Regions from separate parts of the Enterococcus durans genome, predicted to be linked through region 2. Evidence: predicted binding sites of a transcription regulator. Region 2 holds the regulator's gene; each other region holds the start of a gene.

What was found. The regulator LexA, encoded in region 2, represses DNA repair genes until DNA is damaged. The targets are predictions, from matches to a motif close to CNAACANNTGTTNG.
Region 1: the regulator LexA is predicted to act here: its motif matches at 6,947-6,960, upstream of recX (recombination regulator RecX).
Region 3: the regulator LexA is predicted to act here: its motif matches at 6,542-6,555, upstream of CJZ72_RS03125 (Y-family DNA polymerase).

Annotation. Positions count from the first base shown of each region.
Region 1 is NZ_CP022930.1:1,946,742-1,956,863, forward strand. It holds gene CJZ72_RS09255 (LCP family glycopolymer transferase) at 1-657, shown strand, start outside; gene CJZ72_RS09260 (TspO/MBR family protein) at 724-1,194, opposite strand; gene CJZ72_RS09265 (fibronectin type III domain-containing protein) at 1,723-3,540, shown strand; gene CJZ72_RS09270 (lytic polysaccharide monooxygenase) at 3,619-4,197, shown strand; gene CJZ72_RS09275 (YcjF family protein) at 4,621-5,310, shown strand; gene rlmD (23S rRNA (uracil(1939)-C(5))-methyltransferase RlmD) at 5,490-6,866, opposite strand; gene recX (recombination regulator RecX) at 6,975-7,772, shown strand; gene mutY (A/G-specific adenine glycosylase) at 7,765-8,949, shown strand; gene ntdP (nucleoside tri-diphosphate phosphatase) at 9,043-9,576, shown strand; gene CJZ72_RS09300 (GNAT family N-acetyltransferase) at 9,649-10,083, opposite strand.
Region 2 is NZ_CP022930.1:2,340,722-2,350,843, forward strand. It holds gene CJZ72_RS11145 (QWxxN domain) at 1-3,124, shown strand, start outside; gene CJZ72_RS11155 (hypothetical protein) at 3,592-3,810, opposite strand; gene lexA (transcriptional repressor LexA) at 3,964-4,587, opposite strand; gene CJZ72_RS11165 (DUF896 family protein) at 4,734-4,985, shown strand; gene tkt (transketolase) at 5,086-7,080, shown strand; gene CJZ72_RS11175 (glucosaminidase domain-containing protein) at 7,632-8,513, shown strand; gene CJZ72_RS11180 (ISL3 family transposase) at 8,614-9,909, opposite strand.
Region 3 is NZ_CP022930.1:635,794-645,915, reverse strand. It holds gene CJZ72_RS03150 (MFS transporter) at 1-660, shown strand, start outside; gene CJZ72_RS03145 (alpha-L-rhamnosidase-related protein) at 691-2,268, shown strand; gene CJZ72_RS03140 (MFS transporter) at 2,304-3,653, shown strand; gene CJZ72_RS03135 (hypothetical protein) at 4,353-4,607, opposite strand; gene CJZ72_RS03130 (hypothetical protein) at 4,669-5,163, opposite strand; gene CJZ72_RS03125 (Y-family DNA polymerase) at 5,126-6,517, opposite strand; gene CJZ72_RS14470 (hypothetical protein) at 6,902-7,078, shown strand; gene aroF (3-deoxy-7-phosphoheptulonate synthase) at 7,586-8,605, shown strand; gene aroB (3-dehydroquinate synthase) at 8,622-9,686, shown strand; gene aroC (chorismate synthase) at 9,687-10,122, shown strand, end outside.

The DNA.
Region 1 (10,122 bases), 390 kb from region 2:
ACTCTAGATGGGATACATGTACCGGTTGGTAAGCAAACATTAGATGGAGAAAAAGGATTAGCGTATTCTCGGATGCGTCATGAAGATCCTAAAGGGGATGTTGGCCGACAAGCACGACAACGTGAAGTAGTTACCAAGATCGTGAACAAAGTGCTAAGTTTAGACGGCGTAAGCAATTATCGTAAAATATTAAAAGCTGTTGAAAAAAATGTCACTACCGATTTAGACTGGGATGACATGTTGGATGTAGCTACAAATTACACCTCTGCTTTTGAAACGATCAAACAAGATCAATTGCAAGGAAAAGATGCAATGATCGATAATATTTATTATCAGATACTAGGTCAAAATGATCTGTTAGCTATCCAAAATGAATTGAAAAAACAATTAGAGATCAAGACAAGTGATACATTGCCAAACTTAAAGAATGATAACGCGTCTTACATGTTCTATGACGACTCAGATGGTTCGGATGGAGAAAACACGGATGCTGGAACTACTAACAGCAGTTCAAGCTACTATTCTCAAGACACGAGTCAGTATAACAATCAATACAATAATGATACGACCCAAAATGGGTACCAAGATAATGGTCAGAATTACGATCAAAACTATGATCAGAACTACGATCAAAATTACGACCAAAATGGCTATTAAAAAAAGAAGCACTCGCGTTTGTTCAACTCCCGCGAGTGTTTCTTTTTATGCAAAAAATGAAGGCTATCAATTCAAAAAGTAGATAGAATAATTCAACAAGGTAGCAAATAGCACCCATAAATAGTACGGAACAAGTAACCACATCACCAAACGAAAATGTAGCCATAAATGATAGAGTAAGATCGTTAAGACAATGACTAGGATAGTAATATCGACAGCGGCAATAAAATTACTTTGCAAATTAAAGAATAAAGCAGACCAAAGAAAGTTACAGATAAATTGGATAACGAATAGTGTAAGAAGCTTACGCTTTAATTTTCTCTCATCCATTTGTGTTAAAAAATATAGTGCCATACCCGTTAAGATATAGAGTACTGTCCACATCGGCCCGAAGATCCAACTTGGTGGCGCGAACGGAGGCAAGTCTAATGAATAATAGTAACTTCCAGGATTGCCACTAAGTAGCCCTGATATAAATCCTAGGATAACGATTCCCACTGTACATAACCAAAAACGAAAATCTTTTAATATAACCATTTTATTATCTCCCTTCTATGATTTAAGTTTACCATGAACATTTCAGACATACTCAAATTTACTCTGAGGATCCAAAAGGTAAAAGTAATCATTCGGTTAGCTATTATTTTAGTTGATGGCTAGACAGAAGTATTTGACGTTTTGAAAATCAGCCATTTAGTCCTATTTAGAATGAGTGTAGGACAAAAGTAAGAAACACTTTTGTCTCATTCTTTAAAAACGAATAAACGGCGGGAGCAGAAGCAACGCCTTCGGAAATAAGCCGAAATTCACAAAAATTTGAAAAGCAATTTCCGTTAATTTCTTCTTATTTCTCGGAGTTAAACACTTCTGTCCCAGCCTCATTTGTACTACTCTTTCTTAGTTTTAAACTGATTTTTAGCAACAAACATGTTAAATTTAGAATTTGACTTTAATAAATTAAATAACGTTAATATTGTTTTGTTTGTTATTTTCTAAATGTTATAATTTATATGTAATCGGTTACATAAATGTTTTTAATAACAAAAATATGATAGGGGTGGGGAAATGGAGAAAAAGTTTAAAAGATTATTTGTAGGAGCGGCGCTTTGTAGTTTGCTGATTGCACCGTTATTGTTAGATGCAGAGGAAACATTGGCAACAGAACAAAGTAGTAAACAACAAGCAGATTTTGGGGTTGGTCAAGGTATTCAGTGGGGAGATCAAGTGGTCGCTCCTTTTGTGGACATGACTGCCTATAGCTCAAAAGAAGATCTTTCAAGCAACGGTGCGTTAGATCTTGCAGCAGTTGCAAAGAAGACTGAGCAAAAATTTTTTAATTTAGGATTCATGCAAGCAAAAGGAGTTAAAAATGACAGAATTGACTGGGCTTGGGGTGGCTTTAGTGGACTAAGCGAGAGTGACAATGATCAATGGCAATATGAAGGAATCAAAAAATCAATTCGTGAATTGAGAGGAATCGGTGGTGATGTGGCGATTTCTTTTGGTGGATTGAATTCTGGTGCTTTTTGGGAAACGACACAAGATATTTCTATTTTAGCTAATTCATACACCGAAATCATCCAAGGCTATGGCCTTACTCGAGTCGATTTCGATGTGGAAGCGGCAGCAATGGGCTATCAAGAAAATTTAGCAAATGCAAAAGCGATCAGGCAAGTCCAAGAAAAAACGGGTGTAGAAGTGACATTGACTTTACCAGTTATGGATACTGGGCTGATTTCGACAGGATTGTCTGTACTACAAGCCTATTTAGAGGCAGGAGTAGAGCTAACTACAGTTAATTTGATGACGATGTGTTATGGCAGTGTCGTTCCTGACTACGCACAAGGTTCTTTAGATGCAGTAGACAATACGATGGTTCAATTGAAGGATTATTACAAGCGTTTCACCAACACGACGTTAACAGATGAACAAGCATATGCAAGACTAGGCACAACGCCTTCGATTGGATTTGAAAGTGAAGCACATCCGTATTTTACAACAGCAATGCTCAATAAGGTTATCCAACATGCAAAAGAAAAGAAAATCGGTATGGTTTCTTACTGGTCAATGAACCGAGATGCAATGGTGGATGGTGGGCAAGGTAAAGTCAAAAATCAATATGAATTTTTAACGGTCGCTCAACAATTTGGCAAAGATACTCCATCACCAGAAGATTTTGAAAAACCATCTACACCAACTGATTTACATGGAGTGGCTTCCTCTGATTCGATCTCATTGTCATGGACTGCATCCACAGACAATGTTCAAGTATCTCATTATAATATTTACGAAGAAAATCGTTTGGTGGGAACAAGTAAGGTACCGAATTTCCTTCATAAGGGATTAAAACCAGCTACGACGTATTCTTATACGGTAGAAGCAGTAGACACAGCGGGTAATAAGTCAGAACGTTCTGCTATTTTGTCGCTTAAAACTAATGATGAAACGGAAGGCCAGCTACCAGTACCTTCTGTGCCACTTCAATTGACAGCTAAAAATATTTTACAGAATAAATTAACGTTAACATGGGTGAAAAATACACCGAATGAACAAGTGATGCACTATGCTATTTATCGTGACGGCATTCGTATAGGTGTCAGTGAAACGAATGAATTTGAAGATACTAATTTAGATGCTGGTACAACTTACACTTATCAAGTCAAAGCAATCAACCAATCTGGATCATCTGATTTCAGTCAAGCAATCACTGTTAAAACATTGGATGAAGATAGCCAAGGAAATACTTGGACAACTAATCAAGCCTACAGTATTGGAAGTATCGTAACTTATGGTGGATCTAGTTATCGCTGCTTACAAGCACATACATCAATTGCTGGCTGGACACCAGATATCGTACCAGCTTTATGGGAAAAAATCAGTTAAAAATCATAAAAGCATAATGTTTGTCATTGATAAAGAAAGCGATTACAATGAACCTATCAACTAATAGGAGGTTCATTCATGAAGAAGCTTAATGTCTTATTGTTTGTCGGTGTAGTCATGTTAGGGTTGTTTGGATTCGGTACTTCTGGATTTGCACATGGATATGTCACTTCCCCTGGAAGCCGTGCTTATTTTGGTACGGCAGCAGCGGGTAATTTGAATCAAAATGTTGGACGCGCACAGTGGGAGCCACAAAGTATCGAAGCACCTAAGAATACATTTATTGATGGAAAATTAGCAAGTGCTGGAGTCACTGGGTTTGAACCATTGGATGAGCAAACGGCAACAAGATGGCATAAAAGTGTGATCAATCCTGGTAATTTGACTATTTCATGGAACCTAACTGCGCAACATCGAACAAGCACATGGGATTACTATATGACAAAAACAGGTTGGAATCCTAATGCACCATTGAAAATCAGTGATTTTGAATTGATTGCGCAAATTGATGATAAAGCAACTGTACCACCTAAAATCGTCAATCAAACAATCACTGTTCCGCAAGATCGCAAAGGCTACCATGTGATTTTAGCTGTGTGGAACATCAGTGATACCACCAATGCTTTTTATCAAGCAATTGATGTAAATATCCAATAATAAGTAAATATCAATTAGGTTGGATAGAAGTGCTACTCCTAAATGAATAGGTCAGAATGCACGCAACTTCAAATTTTTGCGAGTCTTCATTTATTTTTCAAGGAGTTTCTACTGTTCTAATAGTTTATTCAATCCTATAGAGTGAGGGAAAAGTGAGTGTACTTTTCTCTCGCTTTTTTTGTGAGTCAATGATTTTGGTTCAGTAACAGGTTATTGTATCATGGAACTACACGGACATCAGGAAAATGTCTCGCTTAAAGCAACAAATAGGAAATCACTATGTGTGTATGTTGAAGCTTTGGATGTATCAAAATAGCTAATTGGCCTTTTTGTTTTGGTCGTCTTTGGCATATACAGAGAATGAGTGTTCTTCTCTTCAATCCATAAAGAAGAATGTTTTCAGTAATAAGGAGGAATCGATCGATGAGATTGTTAAAGAAAAAAGCAACAGTTAGTAAAGAAAAGAGTAAAGAACAGGAAGTTGATCCATTACTTTCAGAGGAATTAGACCAAGAAGAATTTGACTCTTTTTTCTCTGAAGTACTTAAAAAAATCCCACAAAAGACATCAAAGGTTATTTTGAATACGTACGAAAAATCAAAAAAAGTGGCCGAAACGATTCTGGAGAAAAATCAAGTGAAATTTGACCATGTGTTCGAAGATTTTTTAAAAGGGGTAGATCCAATCACTCGAAAAAAAAGCCATCGTATCATTCATGCTGCTTCATTGACAGCAGCGATCATTGGATGTTCTCCTATCCCATTTTCAGATGCTTTTTTATTGGTTCCGGTTCAGTTGACAATGATGGCTCGTTTGCATAAGCTATTCGGCCAGCCATGGTCTGAAAGTCTTGGAAAAAGTTTGTCAAAAGAATTAGTGGTGGTTAGCCTAGGCAGAAGTGCGGTGGGAAATCTCGTGAAATTTGTGCCAGCTGTTGGAACAGTTACAGGAGCTGCTATCAATGCGACTGTTGCTAGTGCAATTACAGAATCATTAGGTTGGGTCACTGTGAAAATGTTGAATGATGGAGAGGATATCTTTGAACAAGTCATGTCATTCAAAGGACAGTTCCAAACCTTATTTCGTGCATTGAAGACTGTCAGCAAAAAATAAACGAACGTGGTACAAATCTAAAAATCAGTTTTGTTACAGACTCTTGAATAAACGGCGGGAGCAGAAGCAACTCCTTCGAAAATAAGCCGAAATTCACAAAAATTTGAAAAACAATTTTCGTTAATTTCTTCTTATTTCTCGGAGTTAAACACTTCTATCTCGATCTTTTTCGATTAAGTCTATTTTTTTGTTAGCTTTACAACAACTTCACAACGGGCAGTTTGAGGGAACATATCAACAGATTGTAGATACTCGACCTGAAATTTTTTGCTTAATTCAACAAGGTCACGTGCCAGTGTTGAGACGTTGCAGGAAATATAGACAAGTTTAGTTGGCGGATAGGCTAAGATTGCTTGGATCAATTGAGGATCAAGTCCAGTTCTTGGCGGATCAACGATGATTCCATCTGGCTTAAATCCTTCTTTTAGCCATTTTGGTAATAATTCTTCGGCTGTTCCTACTTCATAGCGTGTATTCTGATAGCCCAAACGTTCCGCGTTTTTTCTGGCATCAGCGATAGCTTGAGGAACTGTATCCATTCCACGGATCTCTTTCGCCTGTTTTGCTACACTTAACCCGATCGTTCCTACTCCACAATAGGCATCAACGATCGTTTCGTTTGGTTGGATAGCTAATGCTTTGATTCCTTCGCCATAGAGAATTTCTGTTTGCTGTGGGTTCAATTGAAAGAAAGCACGAGGAGAAAGATCGAATGTCACTTCGTTGATATGCTCTTCAATTGCCTCTTTCCCCCATAAATGAAGGGTTTCATCACCCATCACTAGGGAAGTTTTATTTGGTTGTACATTTTGCATGATCGAAACAACTTCTGGTAATCTTTGATTGATCTCACGAATGAGTGCATTTTTTTGAGGGAATTTCCGACTTCGAGTAATAAAGACCACTTGTAACTCGCCTGTTTTGATTCCGACTCGGACCATGATCGTTCGGAAGATGCCGCTATTGCTTCTTTCATCATAAATAGGAAGATCATATTTATTCAAAAGGGTCACTACCGTATTCATTACCTTTTGTGTTCTTGGTTCTTGGACTAAGCAATCAGTCAATGGCACAAGTTCGTGCGAATTTGCTTGGTACAGTCCTGCTTCTATTTTTTGTGTTTTTTTATTTTTTCTTAGCTGAAATTGGGCCTTGTTACGATAGTGCCAAGGATCAGACATTCCGATCGTAGGGCGCAGTTGATAGGAACGGTATCCTTCTGGTTTAAATTTTTCAAGAGATTGCAAAAGTAAGTCTTTTTTGAAGTCGAGTTGCGCATGGTACGCTAAATGCTGTAACTGACAGCCACCGCATTCATAATAGACTGGACATGGAGCAACTACCCGATCCTTACTTTCTTTTTTGATTTTAACAAGCTGTCCTTCTGCATAACGAGGTGTAGCCTTTGTGATTTTCACAAGTACTTCTTCTTTGGGAAGGGCGTAAGGAACAAAGATGATCAATCGTTTAAAGTAACCGATACCTTCACCGTTGATGCCTAAACGCTTGATTTTCAAAGGGATGGTCTGGCCATTTTTGACAATAGTTTCTGTCATAAGTATCTTCCTTTTTTCTAATAGTGTGGCTTTATTCTAACATATAAAAAGAAAAGATGGGGATTTTCTATGGTATCATAGGAATATATGTTCGAAGGGAGAGAGTCGATGATAACTGTTACTAGAATCAGCAAGGGCAAGGGTCCTTTTTATCAAGTTGATTTATCTGAAGGAGATGCGTTGCGAGTATCGGAAGATATTTTAGTTCGCTATCGCTTATTGAAGGGCCAAGAGTTGACTGACGAAACGCTACAAGAGATAAGAAAGAGTAGCGGCTTTGATTTTGGCTTTCAGCAAGCCCTCAATTATTTGAGTTATCAACTGCGTTCTGAAAAAGAAATCAGAACGTATTTAAAAGACAAAGAAATCAATCTTGAAGACCGCAATAAAATCGTTGAACGGTTAAAAGAATTGGATTTGATCAATGACTTGGTTTATGGAGAAAGTTTTGTACGAACCAATGTCAGGTTAAGTGATAAAGGGCCCAAGAAATTAGCACAACAATTACAACAAAAGGGTTTGAAGCCAGAGATAATCGAACAGGCGTTGTTTCAATATCCTGATACAGATCAACAAACGATTGCTATGCAAGTAGCGGAAAAACTGTATCATAAAAATCACGGGAAAAGCCACAAGGAACTTATAAGAAAGATCCAACAAAATCTTTTAACAAAGGGATTTACACAAGAAGCCATCCAACAAGCAATAGCAAATCTGCCGCAAGAAGTAGATCAGGAGCAAGAATATGACCTTTTAGTAACACAGGGAGAAAAATTGTGGCGTAAAAATTTACGATTTGAATCGAAAAAAAGAAAAATGAAAATCAAACAAAGTTTATATCAAAAAGGATTTGATCTAGAGATGATCCAACGTTTTATTACGGAAAAGGAAGAAGAATGTGAATAAAGAATGGGAAAAATGGACAAGTGAGCAGAAAAAAGAATTCCAAAGGATTTTTATCGAATGGTACGAAAAAGAAAAGCGTAACCTTCCTTGGCGTTACAACCAAGACCCTTACCGAATTTGGATTTCTGAAATCATGCTTCAACAAACGCGTGTCGATACAGTGATTGATTATTTCTATCGTTTCATGGAGTGGTTTCCCACAATCGAATCGCTAGCAAATGCTCCAGAAGAAAAACTGCTTAAAGCTTGGGAAGGACTTGGCTACTATTCGAGAGTCCGAAACATCCAAACTGCGGCAAAACAAATCATGGCTGAATATGGCGGGGAAATGCCTCGCACGCCAGAAGAAATAAGTAAATTGAAGGGGATCGGTCCATACACGACTGGTGCAATTTCGAGTATAGCTTTTGGTTTGCCTGAGCCAGCAATCGATGGAAATGTCATGAGGGTAGTCAGTCGGCTATTTTGTATTGAAGAAGATATTGCAAAAGCATCGAGTAGAAAAACCTTTGATGAAGCGATGCGAAGTATTATTGATGAGAATCATCCAGGTGAGTTCAATCAAGCATTGATGGATCTAGGATCAGCTATTTGTACACCCACCTCACCACTTTGTGAGGAATGTCCTATCCAGGCTTTTTGTCTGGCAGAACAGGAAGGAAAGCAACAGCAGTATCCAGTAAAAACAAAAAAGGAAAAACCAAAAGACATTTATTATATTTGTGCAGCTATCCAGAATGAAGCGGGTGCCTATTATTTTGAAGAAAGGCATACACAAAAATTACTAGCAAAAATGTGGACATTTCCGATGCTGGAAGTGACAAAAGAAACATACCATCTTTTAAAAGAAGAGTGGGCGCAATCATATGAGCCTGACTTATTTGCGGAGTCGCTGGTGGCGGAAGAAGAAGGGCATATACTACCCTTTGCTTTTTCTGATGAGCTGATTTGGCAAAAGCGTCATTTGGGAGAAGTAACCCATCTTTTCAGCCATTTGAAATGGCATGTGCTTCTTTTCTATGGTCGTATACCCGCACAATCAGAAAATGTACTAAGTGAAACGAAAAACGCACGCTGGTTAAATCCCAATAGCTTTAATGACGTTGCTTTTCCGAAAGTTCAAGTCAAATTGCTGGAACAACTTGAGAAAAATCGAAACAATAGTAATCCTTTCTAGGCAAAGCACTTTTTTATTGATATAATAATTACGATGTCGGTGTAATGAACACCCAAACACAAAGCATGAGATGCTGCGTAAGGAAGGGTTGCTATGGGAGTCCCAAAAGAAGGCGAGTTTGTAACGATCCAAAGTTATAAACATGACGGCAAATTGCATCGAACGTGGCGTGATACCATGGTATTAAAAACAAGTGAGCATTCAATGATCGGTGTTAATGATCATACTCTTGTAACAGAGTCTGATGGCCGGCGTTGGGTAACTCGAGAACCAGCAATTGTTTATTTTCACAAAAAATACTGGTTCAATGTAATAGCAATGATTCGAGAAAAGGGGGTTTCCTATTATTGTAATCTAGCTTCACCTTTTTTGCTGGACGATGAGGCACTAAAGTATATTGATTATGATTTAGATATCAAAGTTTTTCCTGATGGTGAAAAACGATTACTAGATGTCGATGAATATGAGATGCATAGCCAAATGATGAATTATCCAAATGATATCGACTTTATCCTAAAAGAAAATGTGAAGATCTTGGTTGACTGGATCAATAATGGTGATGGCCCTTTCTCCGAAGGCTATATTGATATTTGGTATAACCGTTACAAGCAATTGTCGCGCAAGTAGAAAGAAAAACAGTAAGACAAAGATCATGTCTTTGTGCTTACTGTTTTTTTTGTGATTTTTATACTTGGTTGGTCAAAATTCTTTTTTCATATGGACATGCGGCATGCCAGCATCTTCAAAAGGTTCACCATATGCTTGAAAGCCTAATTTTTCATAAAAGGCTTCCGCTGTTGCTTGAGCGCCAAGTAAGATCGTGTTGTAGCCTTGCTTTTTTGAAAATGCTTCGGCTTCCTCGACTAAAATCTTGCCTAGTCCTTGGTGACGATACTCTGCTAAGATCGCCATGCGTTGTAACTTCATTTTCCCATTCTCCAATGGAAGCAGTCGGACCGTGCCACAAGGTTTTTTTTCATCTGAATAAAGAACGAAATGGACACAATGGGCCTCATCTTTGTCTATTTCTCTTGTTAGAGGGACACCTTGCTCGACGACGAACACTTGATTTCTGATGCGAACCGCATCGAGATAGATAGTACTCAAGGTATCTTTTGTTTGCACTACTTTCATCTTGTAGCCACCTTTCATTTTTTCTAGTATACTTTAAAG
Region 2 (10,122 bases):
ATTAAAAGACACCGATTTGTTCATGGCGAAACGTGGTAAGGAAGAACGAGTGTATGGATTGAAAAAGTTGGGAAAGGACTTAGGGTATGCTGTCTATCGAGTAGACAAGGATCCAGAATTGTACAATAAACATGAGTTTTTTGCGGAGAAGTACGTCTATACGCGTGATCGATTAGAATTTAGTGTGAATAAAGACAGTCAGCTATTTAGCTCTTTGCATAGTCAATCTCTTAGTGCTCAAGAGATATTTGCCAGAGGCTTAGGCACGCTGCACTATGATAAATTCTATGACCGAATGTATAAAAGTGGAGATGAAAAAACAAGGAGAGAAAAAGGGATTGACATCCTTTTGGGTCTTATTCCTTTTTATGACTGTGTGACAGGAATCATCGAAAAAGATGCAGAAAAGGCGGTTCCAGCCTGTGTGATGGATGTTCTTTTATGGCTTCCAATAGTAGGACAGACGATTGCAATGACTGCAAAATTTGGAACAGGTGTGTTAAGAGAACTTCTAAAAGGAGGGATAAAAGGTGTCTTACGAAATAGCAAATATTTTCTCCCTACCCGTGCTGAATTATTAAGTTTGGGGATTGAACTGATTCGATACATCGATCCAGGTATTGAAACTATATATGATATAAGCAAATTGCTGCCCAAATTAACGCACTTGAAATTTAGAGTCCAAAGCACGGAAATAAAGAATCTGGTTACGTCGTTAGAAAAACTAACAAAAGAAACCTCAGTTGCTTCGGGATCCATTGTGAAAGCCCGATTGCCAAAAGGCGGCCCAGAGGTACCAGTGAAACTCATAGATAAACGTCTATATGTACAGGTGATAAATTCAAATGGAGATAAATTCGGTCAATATTACCTATTGAAAAATAAACAGTTAGAAGTTTATAAAGGTCCAGTAAAATTTTCAGAAGATCAGAAAAAATTGATTAATCAAGTAGCAGTCAAAATAAATGATGATCTGAATGTGTATGACAGAATAAATGCAAACCCTCAAGCGTATGGTGAAGGGAACGTCAGGACGGTATCCGACTATCCTCATAAACCAGATGAACGCTTGATTCAATTAAACAATCAATGGGTTCCAGTCAAAGAAACGGTGATTGCAGGGCACAGTGTACGTTACGATGTAGAGTTTGAGGGAATCCTGTATCCTGTAAACTTCAACGGTGCCGAGTGGTATTTTGAAGCAGTGACTTCGCCTTTTTTAGGAAAAAAAGTGGGGAACAAAATTGGAAAAAAACTCAGAAATTTCGAAACTCATTCAAAGCCAATCCTGTTTTCGGCACCTAATGAGAGAGGATTAGTGCGAGATGCTTCGGGAAGAACGTATATTAAGATAAAAAATCATTATGTACCGCTCATCTTATTGGATGAGAGAGCAAGACGTTACCATTTGGTGAAAAAAAATGCGAATAGCCCCATGATGATTCTAAGATTCCACCCAGAATTCAATCAATTTCGTGTTGAAACAGTCTTGGAGAGAAAAATCTGGGAAGCTGAACTTAAGTTGGAGTATGATAAATTTGAGGCAAATTATCACAGAACTGGAGGATCACAACCAGGAGGATCACAACCAGTAGGACCGCAACCAGGAGGATCACAACAAGTAGCCCTGCCACAATTCGATTTGAGTACGCGCTTCAGTTTTATACAGGAGATAGACAAACTTCCTATTGGTCCAGATAGATCAGATATGTGGAATGCCGTAAGACAAGCATCTGTACTGCCTCCATCAAATCAAATGCCTCTAAGTCAAATAATGATACAACGATTGTCGGTTCCAATGGATCTAACGGTACAACCTCAGAAATTGACTAATTTTATTCCAAATAGACCTAATGAGGTTCTGGCCTCCTCTTTGGAAAACGAGATTTATCTAAAGACAAGCATGATGAAGAATGATCTGAATCCCCACTTCACTTCACTTCCTAACCGGCCTAAGCTCGATTTTCAAGTAATCAAGGGAGTCGATACAAGGAACTCACCTGATTTTCTCAAAGATTTTCAAGTAGATCTTAAAAAGGGAGTTGATAAGGGAAGACGCGCATTTTCATATCTAAAAGATCGATGCCAACAATTGGCGAGTGTCCCAGATATTTCAGCTACCAAAGAAGGGCAATATTTGGCACAAATGTTCACAATAGAACATGCAATAGATAAAAATCAGATACTAAAAGAGATTAATCAAAGATTGCTATCAATAGCAGAAAGAGGGGAACGAATCCTTCAAGCAACAATAGATACAGGCTTTGAAAATATTTGGATTGCATCTACTGATTTGGTTTTGAATCAAAATACAGGGAGATACGAAACACAATTAGTAAAAAAAGTGGGAGTTTATGCATTCGTGATACCAACTGATCCACAAGCTAGAATGGTCTTTCTGGCCGATACTTTTCATTTGCCACCTGATCCAGTTATTGAGAGAAGAAGGGATCTATTCAAAGTAATTCTACATGAATCGACACATCTTGGTGCACGTACGGGTGATATAGCGCTAGCCCCGAGTCCACGGAAAGGTTATGAAATAAGTGGTAAGGAGCTGTTAGATGATTATCATAAAAACTTTCCTCAAATAGTAAAATCTCCGGCCTTTCATAATTTTGTCGATCGATTAGCAGAACAGCAAAATTTGCCGAATTTATCGCCACAGGCAGTTGAGAGAGCTTTGATTTTCGATGATATGTTACGAGTGAATTTTCACATGGAAGATGCTGAAATGATAGCAGTTATCATCAGAGACCTTGCCGAGCAAAGAAGTTTTGACTTTAAAAAAAGGGTAACAAGAAATCTTGATGAGCAACCATTAGCAGACCAACTAGCAACGATATTTAAAAATTACGCCTTGTCTTCTCTTTTTAATTTAGATCAATATCACTTAAGTCCTCACTTGAATCGAACACAAGAACAAGAGAATATAAAAAATAGTGCTGATCCTCATGAGAAAATGGAAGCAGAAAAGGAAAAAGATAAAAATACACCAAATGTGAAAAGAGAAGAAGAGAAGAGAAGTATATTAAAGGCTATAGCAACAGGAATAGAAAAAAGCAATGCTAGAAGATCAGTGAATAGAAAAAGTTCGAAAATTGGGGAGCTAGCAATAAATTAGGGATAAATAGACAGTCGTTTTCTGATTTAAACTGCAGAAGTTTCACCTAAAAATAAGTGTTACAAGCGCTATTGAATATATAAAATAGGAAAGTGTAATCAAGAGATTCGACAAACATGTGAACTTGAAATAGATAGTTGCAACAGCCATTTTTAAGACGAGTTACATTATGGAATTCAGTAAGGCTTAACCAAGAGACAACGAAAACATCCGTCAGTTATACATGGTAAAGAATGTGGGATAAAACTAAAAATCAGTTTTGCAACAGACTCTCGAATAAACGAAAGGCCAAAAGACAGGTTTTTCGTAAAATTTAAAAAAAACGAGCAATACAAAAAGCGTATTGTTCGTTTTTTTCTTCAATTTCTCAAATCAAAACAACTTTTGTCCCACTCCCATTCTTTTTGAAGAAGGGGGAGGAATAGTAGATTTTTATTCTGAAAATAAACAATCAGCTCCTTGGTTCATTAGGAGTGTCTGGAACTGTAGTAGGATTCTTGATAAAAGGGATCATCATGATGCCGACGTCGTTCAGACTGACGGTATTTCTTTTCATCCCACAACATGAACCACAAAGCAAACAACGGAACAAACACTAAAAGTGCTGGTCGAATACCAAAGTTACCAATAACAATACCTAAGAATAATACCATTAATACCAAGCCAAGACGTCTCATTGATTTCATGATTTCTCACCTCATTATTTTATGCGAACAAAAGTTCGTATTTATAGTATACGAACTTTTGTTCGATTTGTAAAGAGGGAAGTTGAAAAAATGAGCTACACCTTTTTACGGCACAGCTCATTGCTTTTATCTATTTCGAAAATTCATAGCATTCTAGTAAATATGACTGCGGTAAAGACCTACTACGCGACCGAGAATGGACACTTGATCCAAAATGATTGGTTCTAACAAATCATTTTCTGGCTGTAGTCGGAAGTGGTCTTTTTCCTTGTAGAATCGTTTGCATGTTGCTTCATCTTCTGCTGTCATGGCAATGACGATATCACCGTTTTGTGCAGTTTCTTGTTTACGGACAATCACGTTGTCTCCGTCTAAAATACCTGCATTGATCATACTTTCGCCACGGATCGTTAACATGAACAAACTGCCTTCTTCAGAAGAAAGATTAGGCGGTACAGGGAAAAAATCCGAAGCATCTTCGACTGCTAAAATCGGCTCCCCAGCAGTAACCACCCCAAGTACGGGAATCGTGGAAGGTCGAACCCCGATTTTTGCCAATCCTTGTTTTGTCAATTCGATTGCACGAGGTTTTGTTGGGTCTCTTTGAATAAAGCCTTTTTTTTCAAGCCTTGCTAAATGGCCATGTACAGTAGAGGTAGAAGAAAGCTGAACGGCTTCCCCGATCTCTCTTACAGTTGGTGGGTAACCTTTTCGAGACACTTGTTCATGGATATATCGTAAGACTTCGATTTGTCTAGTTTCAGTTTGTCGGGCCACAAGGTACACCTTCTTTCAATTAATAACTAAATCATATCATATAAAAGGTCTTGTTTCAAACAAATGTTCGTATTTATATTAGTTTATCTAGTTGTTTTTTTTCCGTTTTTTATATAATATGAAGTAGAGTAAAAGGAGGTCTCCATATGCTATCACCCGAAAAAATCGAGCGAATCAACGAATTGGCTCGGATAAAGAAAGAAAAAGGCTTATCAGAAGCGGAAAAAAAAGAACAATTAGAGTTAAGAGAAGAGTATTTAAATGCCTTTCGCTCGGGAATGAGACATCATATTGAAGGAATGAAAATCGTCGATCCTGAAGGAAATGATGTCACACCAGATAAATTAAAAGAAATCCAGAAGAAAAAAGGCTTACACAACCGGAAAAACAACTTTTAGTAAAAAATACTAAAAATCATTGCTTTTTCTAGTGGTATCTTATAAAATGGTATGTGAGTAATAAAGGTAAAAAAAACCTAAATTAATAGGAGGGGTTATTTTGTTTGACAAAATCGACCAACTAGGCGTAAACACGATTCGTACATTAAGTATTGAAGCAGTTCAAAAGGCAAATTCTGGACATCCGGGGCTACCGATGGGGGCAGCACCAATGGCGTATGCACTATGGACAAAACATCTGAAAGTAAATCCGACTACTTCTAAAAACTGGGCGGATCGTGATCGATTCGTATTATCAGCTGGTCATGGTTCTGCGATGTTGTATAGCTTATTGCATCTGGCGGGTTATCAAGTTTCGATTGATGATTTAAAACAATTTCGTCAATGGGATTCAAAAACACCAGGACATCCTGAAGTGAACCATACAGACGGTGTCGAAGCAACTACTGGTCCATTAGGTCAAGGTATTGCGATGGCTGTTGGGATGGCAATGGCAGAAGCACACTTAGCAGCAACATATAACAGAGAAAACTTCAACATCGTGGATCATCACACCTACGCTATCTGTGGTGACGGCGATTTGATGGAGGGCGTTTCTCAAGAAGCTAGCTCAATGGCTGGTCACATGAAACTAGGAAAATTGATTGTTTTGTATGATTCAAATGATATTTCTTTAGATGGCCCAACGTCAAAAGCCTTCACGGAAAATGTAGGGGCTCGCTATGAAGCATATGGCTGGCAACATATTTTAGTCAAAGATGGCAATGATCTTGAAGCAATCTCTAAAGCAATCGAAGCTGCTAAAGCAGAGACAGACAAACCGACATTGATCGAAGTAAAAACAGTGATCGGGTATGGATCACCGAAAGAAGGGACTTCAGCAGTTCACGGAGCGCCAATCGGTGATGAAGGAATCAAGATGGCAAAAGGCGTCTATGGTTGGGAATATCCAGACTTTACAGTTCCTGAAGAAGTAGCTGCTCGTTTCCACCAAACAATGGTAGAGGAAGGCCAAAAAGCAGAAGCTGCTTGGCATGAAATGTTCAAAAACTATAAACATGCGTACCCTGAATTAGCGCAACAATTTGAAGATGCGTTTGCTGGGAAGTTGCCTGAAAACTGGGATGCTGAATTACCATCTTATGATGAAGGCAGCAGTCAAGCAAGTCGTGTATCAAGTAAAGAAGTGATCCAAGAGCTTTCTAAAGCAGTACCAAGCTTCTGGGGCGGTTCTGCTGATCTATCTGGTTCAAACAATACGATGGTCGCAGCAGACAAAGATTTCACTCCTGAACACTATGAAGGACGTAACATCTGGTTTGGTGTACGTGAATTTGCAATGGCATCGGCGATGAATGGTATCCAATTACATGGAGGCACACGTATCTATGGTGGTACATTCTTCGTATTCGTTGATTACTTGCGTCCAGCCGTTCGTTTAGCAGCTATCCAGAATACACCGGTAATTTATGTGTTGACACATGATTCAGTTGCTGTTGGTGAAGATGGACCAACCCACGAACCAATCGAGCAATTGGCATCTGTAAGATGTATGCCAGGGGTTCACGTGATTCGCCCAGCTGATGGAAATGAAACTCGTGCAGCTTGGAAAGTCGCAATGGAATCAACGGATACACCAACGATCTTAGTATTGAGTCGCCAAAACTTACCTGTACTTCCAACGACAAAAGAAGTTGCGGATACAATGGTGAAAAAAGGTGCATACGTGTTATCACCAGCAAAAGGAGAAACCCCTGAAGGTATCTTGATTGCTACTGGTTCTGAAGTAGATTTGGCTGTAAAAGCACAAAAAGAACTTGCTGATGCTGGCAAAGATGTTTCTGTTGTTTCAATGCCAAGTTTTGATCTTTTTGAAAAACAATCAGCGGAATACAAAGAAAGTGTCTTGCCAAAAAATGTCAAGAAACGCGTAGCAATTGAAGCTGCTGCTTCCTTTGGTTGGGAACGTTATGTCGGCACAGAAGGAACAACGATCACGATCGATCATTTTGGTGCATCTGCTCCAGGAAATAAAATTCTTGAAGAATTTGGCTTCACTGTTGAAAATGTCGTTCGTACATTTGAACAATTATAAAAAATACTGTCATATATTTGGCTCAAAAATAATCCGTGTTTGAATCCTCTGTTTTCTAATGTGTTTTAGAATGATGAGTTGACGTCCAAACACTGAGAAAAAACTATCGACCGAGATTCTGCACAAATCCTCGGTCGATAGTTTTGTGTTCATAAGGAAAGAGTCATCAATGTAGTTCTTGTGTGCGAGTAGATGATCAGCAAGGGTGGCTCGTGTGAGAATCAAAAAATGATGAAAACAGCGTGATTGGAGACGGCAAAAAACAGGAAAACTTTGTTCATCAAGGGAGCCGAATACTAGAAAACTTGACAAATGCTTCAAATTAGATTAAGTTGTTTCTTATCGCATCAACAGAAGGTGTTCGGTATTCTGTTTTACGATCGATTTATGTTACGGATTATTTCGCTAATGTTACTTAAAGATTACAAAAAGTAAATTTTTTAAGATTAGTTTGAGTTTCCTGAAATTTAAAAGTATAATTTAATTAATTAAGTTTGTTTAAAGATAGAAAATTTTATTTAGAGTTTTTTATTTTTTGAGGAGGAATTCGAATGCAAGAGCTGAAGACCCGCAGTGCCCGACACCAGAAAAGTAAAAGAACTTTGGTGATCAATAAGAAGGCAATTGCTCCTTTAGTAGGGACAACATTGCTCGTTGGGCCAATGATGGTTACAGCAGCACCACAACATGTACGTGCAGACGAACAAGCGCCGCAAAATACAACTGATCCTCAAGCGTTTATCAATCAAATTGGTTGGTCTGCTTCAGAAGTGGCTGCAAGTAATGACTTGTACGCTTCTGTAATGATAGCCCAAGCATTATTGGAAAGTGCTTATGGAACTTCAGGATTATCCAGTGCTCCGAATTATAATCTATTCGGTGTAAAAGGTAGTTATGGTGGGCAGGTTGTTTATATGGCTACGCAAGAATATATTGATGGACAATGGGTAACGATGAATGAACCTTTCCGCAAGTATTCTTCTTATTGGGAGTCTTTCCAAGATCATGCGAATGTTTTACGTTCGACTAGTTTTTCAACTGGCGATTATCATTATTCTGGCGTATGGAAAAGCAATACGACTAGTTTCTATGATGCGACTGCCTATTTGACAGGTAGATACGCGACTGATCCTGATTATGGTACAAAATTGAACTCATTGATTAATACGTATAATTTAACTCGTTTTGATACACCATCTACTGGATCAACATCGTCTTCAACAAGTACTACGACGACAACAAGTACAACCACAACGACGACAACGAGTAGCAAATCAACTGCATCTTCTGGTGGTACTTATACGGTCGTTTCAGGAGATACTTTATGGGATATCGCCCAAAAGTACGGAATGTCTGTTGACGATCTAATGGCCAAAAATGGAATGTCGATGTCCAACTATTCTTTACTAGTCGGTCAAGAGTTGAATGTGTAGCTTTACTTATTATTCAGGCTCTTTGTCAATAAGGACTGATGAGTTTTGTAAAATCAAATCTGGGATAGAAGGACTTAACCTTCTGTCTCAGATTTTTTTGTTATTTCACTTGAATCAATTGATTGATCAAAAAAATCCTGATTTTCATGTTCTCAAATGATTTAAATCCATAAGATAATCGTTTCAGTGTCTTGATATGGGTATTTTTGGCCTCTATTTTGCCATTAGAATACGGGTAAATCATAGCATTGTAAATCCCTTCTTCGTAAGTTAAAAGGTTTTGAAGTTTCGTGCGAAATTGGACATCAAGTGTTTCAGGAAGATTTTTTAATAAGGTAAAAAATAAGTCAGGTTCTTTGTCTCGAAAGGCTTCGGTCAGCTCATGGAAAAAAGTATAGGCTTCCTTTAAAGGCGTTGAAAACGCCAGTAATCGATCGATCATCATTGCTTCAGTGAGTAGCGGGTATTTAGGTGCACGAAAACTGCGCCATGTTTTGTAGTCATAGTAATTGATTTTTTGACGGTTTTTTAGAAGAAAGCGCCAGTTCTTTTTCACTTTCTCGGCTTCTCTTCGTTGCCCTAACTGGTGTAATCTTTTCATTTCTTGTACACGAAAATCATTGAATGCCTGATTCAGATGTTTGGTGATATGAAAACGATCAATGACGACTTTCGCATTCGGTAAGACACGTTTTGTCAATTGGAAGTAGGCGGCATTCATATCTGTCACTAAGTATTCCACCGCTTCAGGATTCGTACAGCGACTAAAATAGTGTGTCAAACGCGATAATTTACGTGTAGGCAAAATATCAATGAGTTTTCCTGTCTCGCCATCCGCACAAATAAAGCTCATTTTATCCTCAATCGAAGCGTGCGAACGAAATTCATCCACCATCAATACTTTTGGCAGGGTCCTTTTTGACGGCTTCGGAAGATAGTTTTTCAACTCTTTCAATGTACGAATCACAGTCGTCAAAGATACCTGACAAAGCTTGGCAATCAATGATAAAGACATCTTTTCGGCGAGTAAAGCAGTGATTTTCCATTTGACATGATTGGCAATCGAATGTCTAGGACGGACAAAGTAGCTTTGGGCTGTCCAATGACGCAAACAGTTTTTACAGGTGTAGCGTTGCTTTTTCAAACGCATGATCAGTGGCATGTGGTTGTATTCTTCAAAGCGGACAATAGTTTTCTTCTTGCCATTCTTCACAATGGTCGTTTGACCGTGAGCATCGATTACAGAGGAACCGCAATGTGCACAAGCACAAGGAGCAGGAGAGAGAACCGCATCGATGACCATCGTTTTTTTGTTTTGAAACAGCTCGTAAGAAACTTCAGTGATTACTAAATTTTGGTCTATTAATCGCAACATTTTTTTGATAGAATCATTCATAGAACATATCGTCCTCTCGTAGTTTATTTTGTGGTGATTTAATCATACTAGAGAACGATATGTTTTTTAATACCTAAAATGAAAAATGGGGCTGAAGAATCAATTTTGATTCATCAGTCCCATAAATTATAGAGCCATTATTCATAAGCAAAGAAATGTCTAAAATGATATTTCTTTGCTTTTTTGTATTATAATAGGAAAGACGAATTATTC
Region 3 (10,122 bases), 1.3 Mb from region 2:
AAAACAATTTTATTTGGTAACAATAAACAAAAATATTTAGGGTTCTTCGCTGCAATTTTAGTTTTCTATGTATGTTGGAATTTGTTAGCCAACACTTGGGGACAATTTCAAACATATGCATTGACAAATGCTGGTGCTAGTCAAGCCCAAGCGACAGGATTGGGAATTGCATTAAATGTGATTTCTCTGGTTACGACAATTGCTTTTGCCTCTGTAGCAGGGGGGAGATTTAGAAACAAAGCATTCTTCATCGGGGCGATTGTCCAATTTGGCGCAATGCTCGGCATGGCGCTGATTGGCGGTGGCGCAGGATTTATCGCTTTAGCCATCACAATCGCTTTTTACAACTTTGGTAATCCTTTAGCAGGAGAAGCAATTTATAAAGTTTGGACACAAGAATCATTTCCTTCAGAGGTTCGAGCATCACTGCAAGGATTTATCAATGGCTTTTCACGGATGTGCTGTGGATTATTTGCATTTGTGACACCGTATTTGGTAGCACCCGGACGTATCCAAACTTCAATGTTTGGTTTTGCAGGTATTGTGTTAGTTGCAACGATTTCAGGAATCATCATGATGCGCTTACAGAAAAAATATCCTGTCCTTCCAACGACTATCAAAGAAGAACAACACGAACAACAAGAAAAACTCACAGTATAAGAGCGCGAAGCAAAAAAGGGGAGCAAGAAAATGGCATTTACATTTCAAATAAACAATGACGTGACATGGAATCGAGAAGAACGGTTATTGAAAAAAGCACAAGAAAATCTACCAGAAATTTTAAAAACGGACATCCAACCAGTTGGTATCACGGAAATCATTGAAGATGAAAATGGCTTGAATGGTTATTCAGCCGTAGTTAGCGAAAAGAAAATCAGTGATTTAGCGAAATATGGCTTAGGAAGAGATCAAAAAATTATCTTAGATCTAGGAGATCACTACGTTGGTCATTTTAGCATCGATATTACTTCAGTCGGTTCGCCTATGGATGCACCATTATATTTACGAGTGAAATTTGCTGAAGTACCGGCAGAAGTAGTTGCAGACTCCAATGACTATGATGGATGGTTATCAAAATCTTGGATCCAAGAAGAGTATATCCATCTAGATGTCTTACCTGCACGATTGGAATTGCCTAGACGCTATAGCTGTCGATTTATCGAACTAGCGGTAATTGATACGTCACCAAAATGGCAAGCAAGTTTTTCTAACCCAGTGTTTGTGGCAGAAAGCTGTGTAGCGATGGAACAACTTACATCGTTTGAGATCCAAGATGACGAGTTATCTACTATCTACGATATTTCAGTAAAAACTTTGTTTGACTGTATGCAAGAAGTTTTTGAAGATGGTCCGAAAAGAGATCGGCGTTTGTGGATAGGAGACCTACGTTTACAGGCCTTAGCAAACTATGCTACCTTCGGGGATTTAGCCTTGACTAAACGTTGTCTATACCTGTTTGGAGGAATGACTACGACAGATGGAAAAATCCCTGCGAATGTTTTCACGGCTCCAAATCTGATTCCCGATGATACGTTTTTATTTGATTACAGCTTATTTTTCGCTGTGATTTTAGCTGATTTTTATTATCAGACAAAGGACCAAGAAGTATTAAGTGATTTGTACCCTGCAGCAAAAAAACAAATCGATCAAGCTTTGACGTTAGTAGATGATGAAGGACGCCTGAATTTGTTAGACGAATGGCCTGTATTTATTGACTGGTCGAATGAATTTGAAAAGAGTACCGCAGGGCAAGCTGTCTTGATTTATGCACTGAAACGCTTTATCCAACTAGCAGAATGGATGGAAGAACCTGATCTTATCACCTACCAAGAGCAACTAGGAGAATTAACAGTGTTTGCTCAAACTCAGCTGTTTGATGAAGAGAAAAATCAATTTATCATCGAGCAATCAAAGGAAATCAATGTAGCAAGCCAAGTATGGATGGTACTAGCAGAAGTATTTGACCAAGAAAAAAATAGCAAAATCATGGAAGAAATGATCTCTACACAATTTCCTATCACTGGGATTGCGACACCGTACATGTATCACCATGTTGTGGAGGCATTGTTTGTAGCGGGTCTGAAAGAAGAAGCGATTCAATTATTGAAAAATTATTGGGGGAAAATGATTGAACTGGGTGCTGATACATTCTGGGAAGCTTTTAAACCAGAAGAACCAGATTTTTCTCCATATGGAAGTCCGATCATGAGTAGTTATTGTCATGCGTGGAGCTGTACACCAGCTTATTTGATCAAAAAATATATTTAGCGAAGAAAAGAGGTAGGATCATGGATTCTCTAGAAATGAATACGATGAATAGTAAGCCGATTTCTAAATGGCGGCAGAGAATTGGATACGGTGTTTCAGATTTTGCTTGTAATTTGATCTGGCAAATGATTTCTTTGTATCTACTATTCTTTTATACAGATATTATGGCTTTGAACGCCGCTGCGGTGAGCCTGATGTTTTTATTAACTCGTTTTTTCGATGGGATAACTGATTTACTCGTAGGTTATTTGATTGATCACACCCATACACGTTGGGGAAAATCACGACCTTACTTTCTTTTTGGGGCGATCCCGTTTGCTTTGTTTGCGTATCTTTGTTTTAGCGTGCCAGATTTTTCTGCTAATGGTAAGTTGATCTATGCCTACGTTACGTATTTTGGCTTATCACTTTCCTATACGATCGTCAATGTCCCAATGGCATCCATTTTGCCTAGCTTGACGGCAGATACAGATGAACGAACAGCATTATCAACAACGAGGAAATTCTTTGCTTTTCTAGGTGCCACAGTTGTCAGTGCCACTGCATTACGATTTGTTGCTGCGTTTGGTGAAGGGAACCAGGCGAAAGGCTTTAGAATACTGATGATCATTTTTGGTTTCATTAGCTGTCTCGTTTTCTTATTCACTTTTTTCAACGTGAGAGAGATCCCGACAAAACAAGAAAATATTTCTTTAAAAAAGGTTCTTTCTTCACTAAAAATGAACCGTCCGTGGCTCATTTTTGCTGTGAATATCCTATTTATGTGGACTGGCTATTTTATCCAAACAAGCGCGTTGGTCTATTATTATACAGTAGTAATAGGAAGCCAAGCCTTATCGGTTTCCGTAGCTACCATCATGTCAGTTGTTCCAATGCTTGCTAATTTTTTAGTGCCGACTTTAGCCAAGCGTTTAGGAAAACGAAACCTATATATTCTTTCTTCGCTCATTCAAGCTGTGGGACTTGTTTTTATTCTTCTGGCTAAACAAGAGCAGCTGCTTATTTTAGCTGGTGCGGTAATTTCAGCAATTGGCTACGGTATGAAAGAAAGCATCTATTTTTCAATGCAAGCTGATCCAGTGGATTATGGAGAATGGAAAACAGGAATTAATGTTTCAGGTTCACTGTCAGCAATCAACGGCTTTTTGGGAAAAGTAGCACAAGCAATTGCTGGCGCTCTTGCAGGATTTTTATTGGCTTGGGGAAACTACCAAGCAGGAGTAACGCAACAAAGTGAACAAGCGCTATTTGCCATTAAAATCATGTATGGCTATCTGCCTTTGCTTCTAATTGGCTTATCGATCCTGACAATGTTTTTTTACGATTTAGACAAACTATATCCACAAATAAAAAAAGAATTGAAGGAACGACGGATCAATTCGTGAAAAAGAATTGGGAATATTCGATAATATATGAATGATACAATCGAGACAAATGTCGTCTCGGCTTGAGAAATTGAAGAAAAAACGAACAATACGCTTTTTGTATTGCTCGTTTTTTTTTTGAACTTTCCGAAAAACCTAACCGTGGGACGCCGTTTATTTGAGAGAGGCTAGGACAGAAGTGTTTAACTCGGAGAAATAAGAAGAAATGAACGAAAATTGCTTTTCAAATTTTTGTGAATTTCGGCTTATTTCCGAAGGAGTTGCTTCTGCTCCCACCGTTTACTCGAGAGTCTGTAGCAGAGATGTTTTTTAGATTTTTCCCATGTTCATAGTTTTCTATAAAAGAGAGTCGTGTCGACTACTGGCGAAGTAGCAGGATTTTTTATACAATGCTATCTGCTTTGAACCTCCACACTAGGCAGATGACGCCATGCTTTTTCATAGTAATAGAAGTAATTAAGTGGCTGAATTAGAAAAGTAATATTAATAAACTAGCAGTACAGAAAATCCCAGTAGAAACACGAATTCAGCATGTATTACTAATAACTCTGGTGTTTCTATTTGCGTTTGTTTAGTGATTTGATATACAGGGATAATATAAATTTATTGAAGGTCATTACTCTTGTTCCCACAACTCTTTTAATGCATTTGGTTGATAGAAAAAGTTCATTTTCCTATTTTTTTTACTCATTACTCGATTCAGCTATGTTCGTTTTCCAAATGTAAAATATCTTCCCAAAATTGAAAATATTGATCCGTCAACTGGATCTCTAGGACATCTATCCAAGAAATAAACTGTTCCTCTAACATGAAGCCTTTTTCTGTGAGATTAGGTTGGACAAACCCATGATATGTTTGTCCATTTTTACAGTGGACAATGATGAGTTGCTTGGCTATAAAAGTAGTAATGACAATAGTTTCGAAATGTTTATCAGCAGTTTTCAATAGAATCACTTCTTTCTAAAAAATGGGAGGAAATGGATAATGATAAGCAATGAAGGGATAAATAAAAAATTCACTCCTCTTCAGGGAATTGTTGATAAAATTCATCTTTGATCTGTTCCAATTCTTGGATGTTCTGTTTTGAGTGTAAGGATGGTTGTATGGATGCATCGTCAGAAAAAGCGACCGTGAACCATTTTTCCTCCTCTTTTTTCTCAATATGACGAATATCTGACCAGTAGATCTTCGTATCTTCAAGAACTAAGTAATAATCGTAAGCTTCACCAGTAAATATTCCTTCAATATTTTCTAGGTATCTGCCAAATTCGTCTTTTGTGTTTCGTTGAAGGGTGATTTTTTTATGGTAAAGAAAAGATTCTAATAGTACGGCATCGATTTCCTCACGAGACATCGGAGTTAGCGGCTGGATTTCTTTGATAGCCCATGCTTCGTTTTTTTTGATACCACTCATCAGTTCATCCATTGCAAATGCTGTGCCCCATTTCAATCCAAAAGGGCGGTCGCGGTATTCATTGTAATCGAGAAATTCCTTTTTCGTTCGACGCATGACCTTCACCTTCTATACCGGCTAATCCACCCGCATGCCCACCTACAAGAGAGCTTCGTGCAATTGCTCGACCACCTTCTAACAAGCTATGGGCATGGACGATCGATCTGAATCCATATTTCTGCCGGATCTTATCTACAACAAAATCGATTTTTGCATTTGCGACTTGCACTTCAGGCTCATCAAATAAATTTAATTGTAAGCTGTCTGTGTGGGCCAAATGGGAGCAATTCACGCCAATACTTCGAATGTCTTGCCGGCGATAATGTTTGTGAAAGAGGTTCAACAAGACAGCCGCTAATCGTTGACTTGAATTTGTCGCTTCGATGGTGGTTTGTTGATGAAATCCTGTCTTGCCTTGGCTATCTTTATACCCCAAAGAAAATCCTACCCAGAGACTGACGACTTGCGCTTTTACATGTTCGCGACGCAATCGTGTACCTACTTGATCCGCCATTTCTTTGATGACGATCTCGATTTCTTCTTGACGCGTGTAGTCACGATTTAAAATTTGACTGTTGCCGATACTTTTCGATTTAGGCACATATTTTTCTCCTAAAAAACTTCGATCGATTCCCCAAGCATGTGCAAACAGTTGCGTACCGATGACTCCCATATTTTCTTTTAGCCGATAATAGTCGGCATGTGCCAAATCGTAGATCGAAGTGATACCCATACGGTTGAGGCGTTTAGCTGTTCGGTGACCGATCCCCCAAAATTCGGTCAGTGATGGGATGTGCCAAACCTTATTTGCCACATCTTCGTAGCGCCATTCAGCGATTCGCTCTGGGTTATCTTTGGCTCCGTTATCTAGAGCTAACTTTGCGAGCAATGGATTATCACCGATACCGACAGTCGTGTAGATACCAGTTTGCTGATAAACATCCTCACAGATGATTTTTGCTAGATCCCAAGCATTTTTTACTTTAAAAAGTTTCAGACTATTCGTGACATCAAGAAAACTTTCATCAACGGAGTAGACGTGATGGTTCAATTCATCTGCATAAGTTTTGTAGATGGCATTGATTTGTTGATTTTTTTTCATGTAATAGGCCATTCTCGGCGGTGCAATATATAAATCACGCGGATAGGGGAAAGGCAGATCTCTTGCTCTGCTGATATTTGTGATACCATAGGCTTTTTTTGCAGCCGGACTAGAGGCTAAAATCAATCCGCTTCCTCGCTCTTCCAAGCAATCAGACGGATAAGACATAACAACAAGTTTGGCCGTTAAAGGATCTAAGTTACGCTCTACACATTCAACAGAAGCGTAGAAAGATTTGCAATCAATGCAAAGGATATCCCTGGAAGGTTCTTTTGTATAATCAAATTTAGGGTTTTGATTTTTAAACATAACAGTCACCTCTCATTAGTAATTAGAACACATGTTCGTATTTTGTGTCAATGGAAAAATCACATAACTTAGGTCTAAAAACAGTCATTCTTTTAAAGAAATGTTTTGTTTATGATTGCTGATAGAAATGAAAAGCGCTATACTAGCGGTAATAAATAGAAGAAAAATGATCATTTCATGGAAAAGTGTTAAATGAAAAGTTATTTTTACTTTTGCCTTAGATATTGCCGATGCGAAAACGATTCGACAGGGATGCTGAATGCCTCAAGTATGAATGATTTGAAAAAGAGACCAGTGAACTGGATAAAGAGATTTAATTTCCTTTTTCGACTTGTTTTACAGAATGAGAATAGAGTTGGTTATTAAAGAAATGGGGGAAAACAAATGTATATGCTGAATATTGGAACGAAAGATGCGATGTTAGCCGTTGCTATTATTATTATTCTCGGATTGACGATTTTTTATCATTGGTCGGTAGCGGCATTTATTATTACTGAATGTACTGTATGTTTTGCTTTTTGGGCGGGAGGTAGAAAACAAGATAAAAGGTTAGAAAAGTAACTATAAACAAATAGTGAAAAGGATCAAAATATACGAAGGTTTGCAGTTGGATTTGTTCGTATATTCTCTAGATTGAAAAATAAAAAAGAAAATCATGAAAAAGATATTGACATCTTTCAGAAACAAATCTATACTAAGTTCAATCTTAAATCAGTTTGGAGCGGTTTTTTATGAAAATGACCCTATGTACACAACTGAATAATTATTACTTTAGCTATTTTAGATAGGTTTGTATTCATGAGGTTATGGGTACAAACATCAGCGCTTGTTTGTATCTATGATGGCTAAGGATGTTTGAGATGACTTGCTCGCCGCATAGATGAAAAATCTATAGTGGCTTTTTTCTTTGATTTATTCATGGCCCACTGTAGATTTTCTACGGTGGGCTTTTTTAATACATAAAGGAGGAGCAAAGAGAAGCAAACTGAATATCTATCGATTCTATTGAATAAAAAAGCCATGAAGCAATTGTAAACTAAAAAAATAAAGAGCAGAGGATGTTATTTTATGATTTTGATTATTAAACCAGGTATCAAAGAAAATGAGTTACTACCCGTTATTTCACGTATTAAAGAAGAAGGGCTAGATGTCCAAATCAATCATGGAAAAGATCGCTTTGTTCTAGGACTTTTAGGCGATCCAAAAGTTATCCATGATGTTCCTTTTGAAAGATACGACATCGTGGAACGAGCAGTACCTATCTCAAACACGTATAAATTAACTTCACGTGAATTTCATCCACAAGATACGATCGTTGATGTGGACGGGGTCAAAATCGGTGACGGTAGTTTTGTAACAATGGCTGGACCTTGTTCCGTTGAAGGAGAAGAACAAATCATGGAAACGGCACGCATGGCAAAAGCTGGTGGTGCAAAAATTTTACGTGGTGGTGCATACAAACCAAGAACTTCACCTTACGCTTTCCAAGGATTGGGTGTAGAAGGATTGAAGATGATGCGTAAAGCAGCGGATCATTACGGTATGAAAGTCATCACCGAAGTAATGGATGAAGCACATATCGACGTTGTTTGCGAATACGCAGACATCATTCAGATTGGTGCCCGCAACATGCAAAACTTCCGTTTGTTAGAGGCTGTTGGTAAAACAGGTAAACCAATTGGCTTGAAACGAGGAATTTCAGGTACAATTGAAGAGTGGTTAAATGCAGCAGAATACATTGCTGTCCAAAATAATTTCAACGTCATCTTCATTGAACGTGGTATCCGTACTTACGAGCGTGCGACGCGAAATACCTTTGACTTGAGCGCTGTCCCAATCATCAAAAAATTAAGCCACTTCCCGATCATTGTTGATCCAAGTCACGGTACAGGGGTTTGGGATCTTGTTTCTCCAATGGCTAGAGCTGGTGTAGCAAGTGGTGCTGATGGAATGATCGTAGAGATCCATCCAGATCCTCTTCATGCTTGGTCAGATGGACAACAATCATTGAATGAAAAGAACTACTTGAAGATGATGAAGGAAGTAGATATTTTAGTGGAAGCAATGAAAGAGATCAACGCTTTATAGAAAAGAGGAGCGGAAAATGTTAGAAGTTGTCTTACCAGAAAAAAGCTATGAGATTGTCATTAAGCGAAATTCTCTCGAACAAATCTCCGAATGGATCGGTGGTTTATGGGGAAATAAAAAAATTGCTATCATCAGCGATACAAATGTATTCCCGATTTATGGAGAACAGATTCAAAAACAATTGGAAGCAACCTATGAAGTAGTCCACTATGTGGTACCAGCTGGTGAAAAAAGTAAATCCCTTGAAATGGCAGCTGTGCTTTATGATTTTCTAGCGGAAGAACAATTCACTAGAAGTGATGGGATCATTGCATTAGGGGGAGGCGTAGTCGGCGATCTAGCTGGCTTCGTCGCATCTACTTATATGCGGGGGATCGCCTTTGTCCAAATACCGACTTCTTTGTTGGCACAAGTTGACTCCAGTATCGGTGGAAAAACAGCAGTGAATGGACCAAAAGCGAAGAATATGATCGGGACATTTGCGCAGCCAGATGGGGTGCTGATTGATCCAGAAACATTGCAGACACTTCCTGAAAAACGAATCCAAGAAGGCATTGCAGAAATCATCAAGTGCGGAGCAATCAGTGACAAAAGTTTATGGGATGATTTAGCTGCTTATACAGGTATCGCTGATCTAGTGGCACATAGTGAAGCGGTTATTGAAAAAGCTTTACGTGTAAAGAAAAAAGTAGTTGAAGAAGATCAATATGATAATGGCAGTCGTTTGCTACTAAACTTTGGACATACGATTGGTCATGCCATCGAGAATACCGCGGGATATGGGAAAATCAGCCATGGAGAAGCGGTAGCAATCGGGATGGTCCAAATCAGTCGGAAAGCAGAAGCAAGACGAGAAATGCCAGAAGGAATCACCGCACAAATCATTGCAATGAATCAAAAATATCATTTACCGACTGCTTATACACCTTGGCAAGAAGATGAATTGTTCCAAGCAATCACACATGATAAAAAAGCACGTGGACAAAATTTGAAAATCATTTTATTAGAGAAGATCGGTCAAGCGAAGGTGCAGACGATACCAATCAAAGAGATGAACGACTATTTAAAAGAAGGTGATTAGATGCGTTACTTAACTGCAGGAGAGTCTCATGGACCACAACTAACTGCGATTATCGAAGGTGTGCCAGCTGGTCTGGCGATATCAGTCGACCAAATCAATCAGGAACTTGCAAGACGTCAAGGAGGATACGGCCGAGGCGGGCGAATGAAGATCGAGAAAGATCAAGTACAACTTACGTCAGGTATCCGTCATGGCAAAACATTGGGTTCTCCAATCACGATGATCGTTGAGAATCGCGATTGGAAAAATTGGCAAACAGTGATGTCTGTAGAACCGGTTTCTGAAAAAGATGAACAATTACGTCGTGTGGCAAAACCACGTCCAGGGCATGCAGATCTAGTTGGTGGTATGAAATACCAACATCGTGATCTTAGAAATGTATTGGAACGTTCTTCTGCCAGAGAGACAACGATGCGTGTCGCTATTGGGGCTTTGT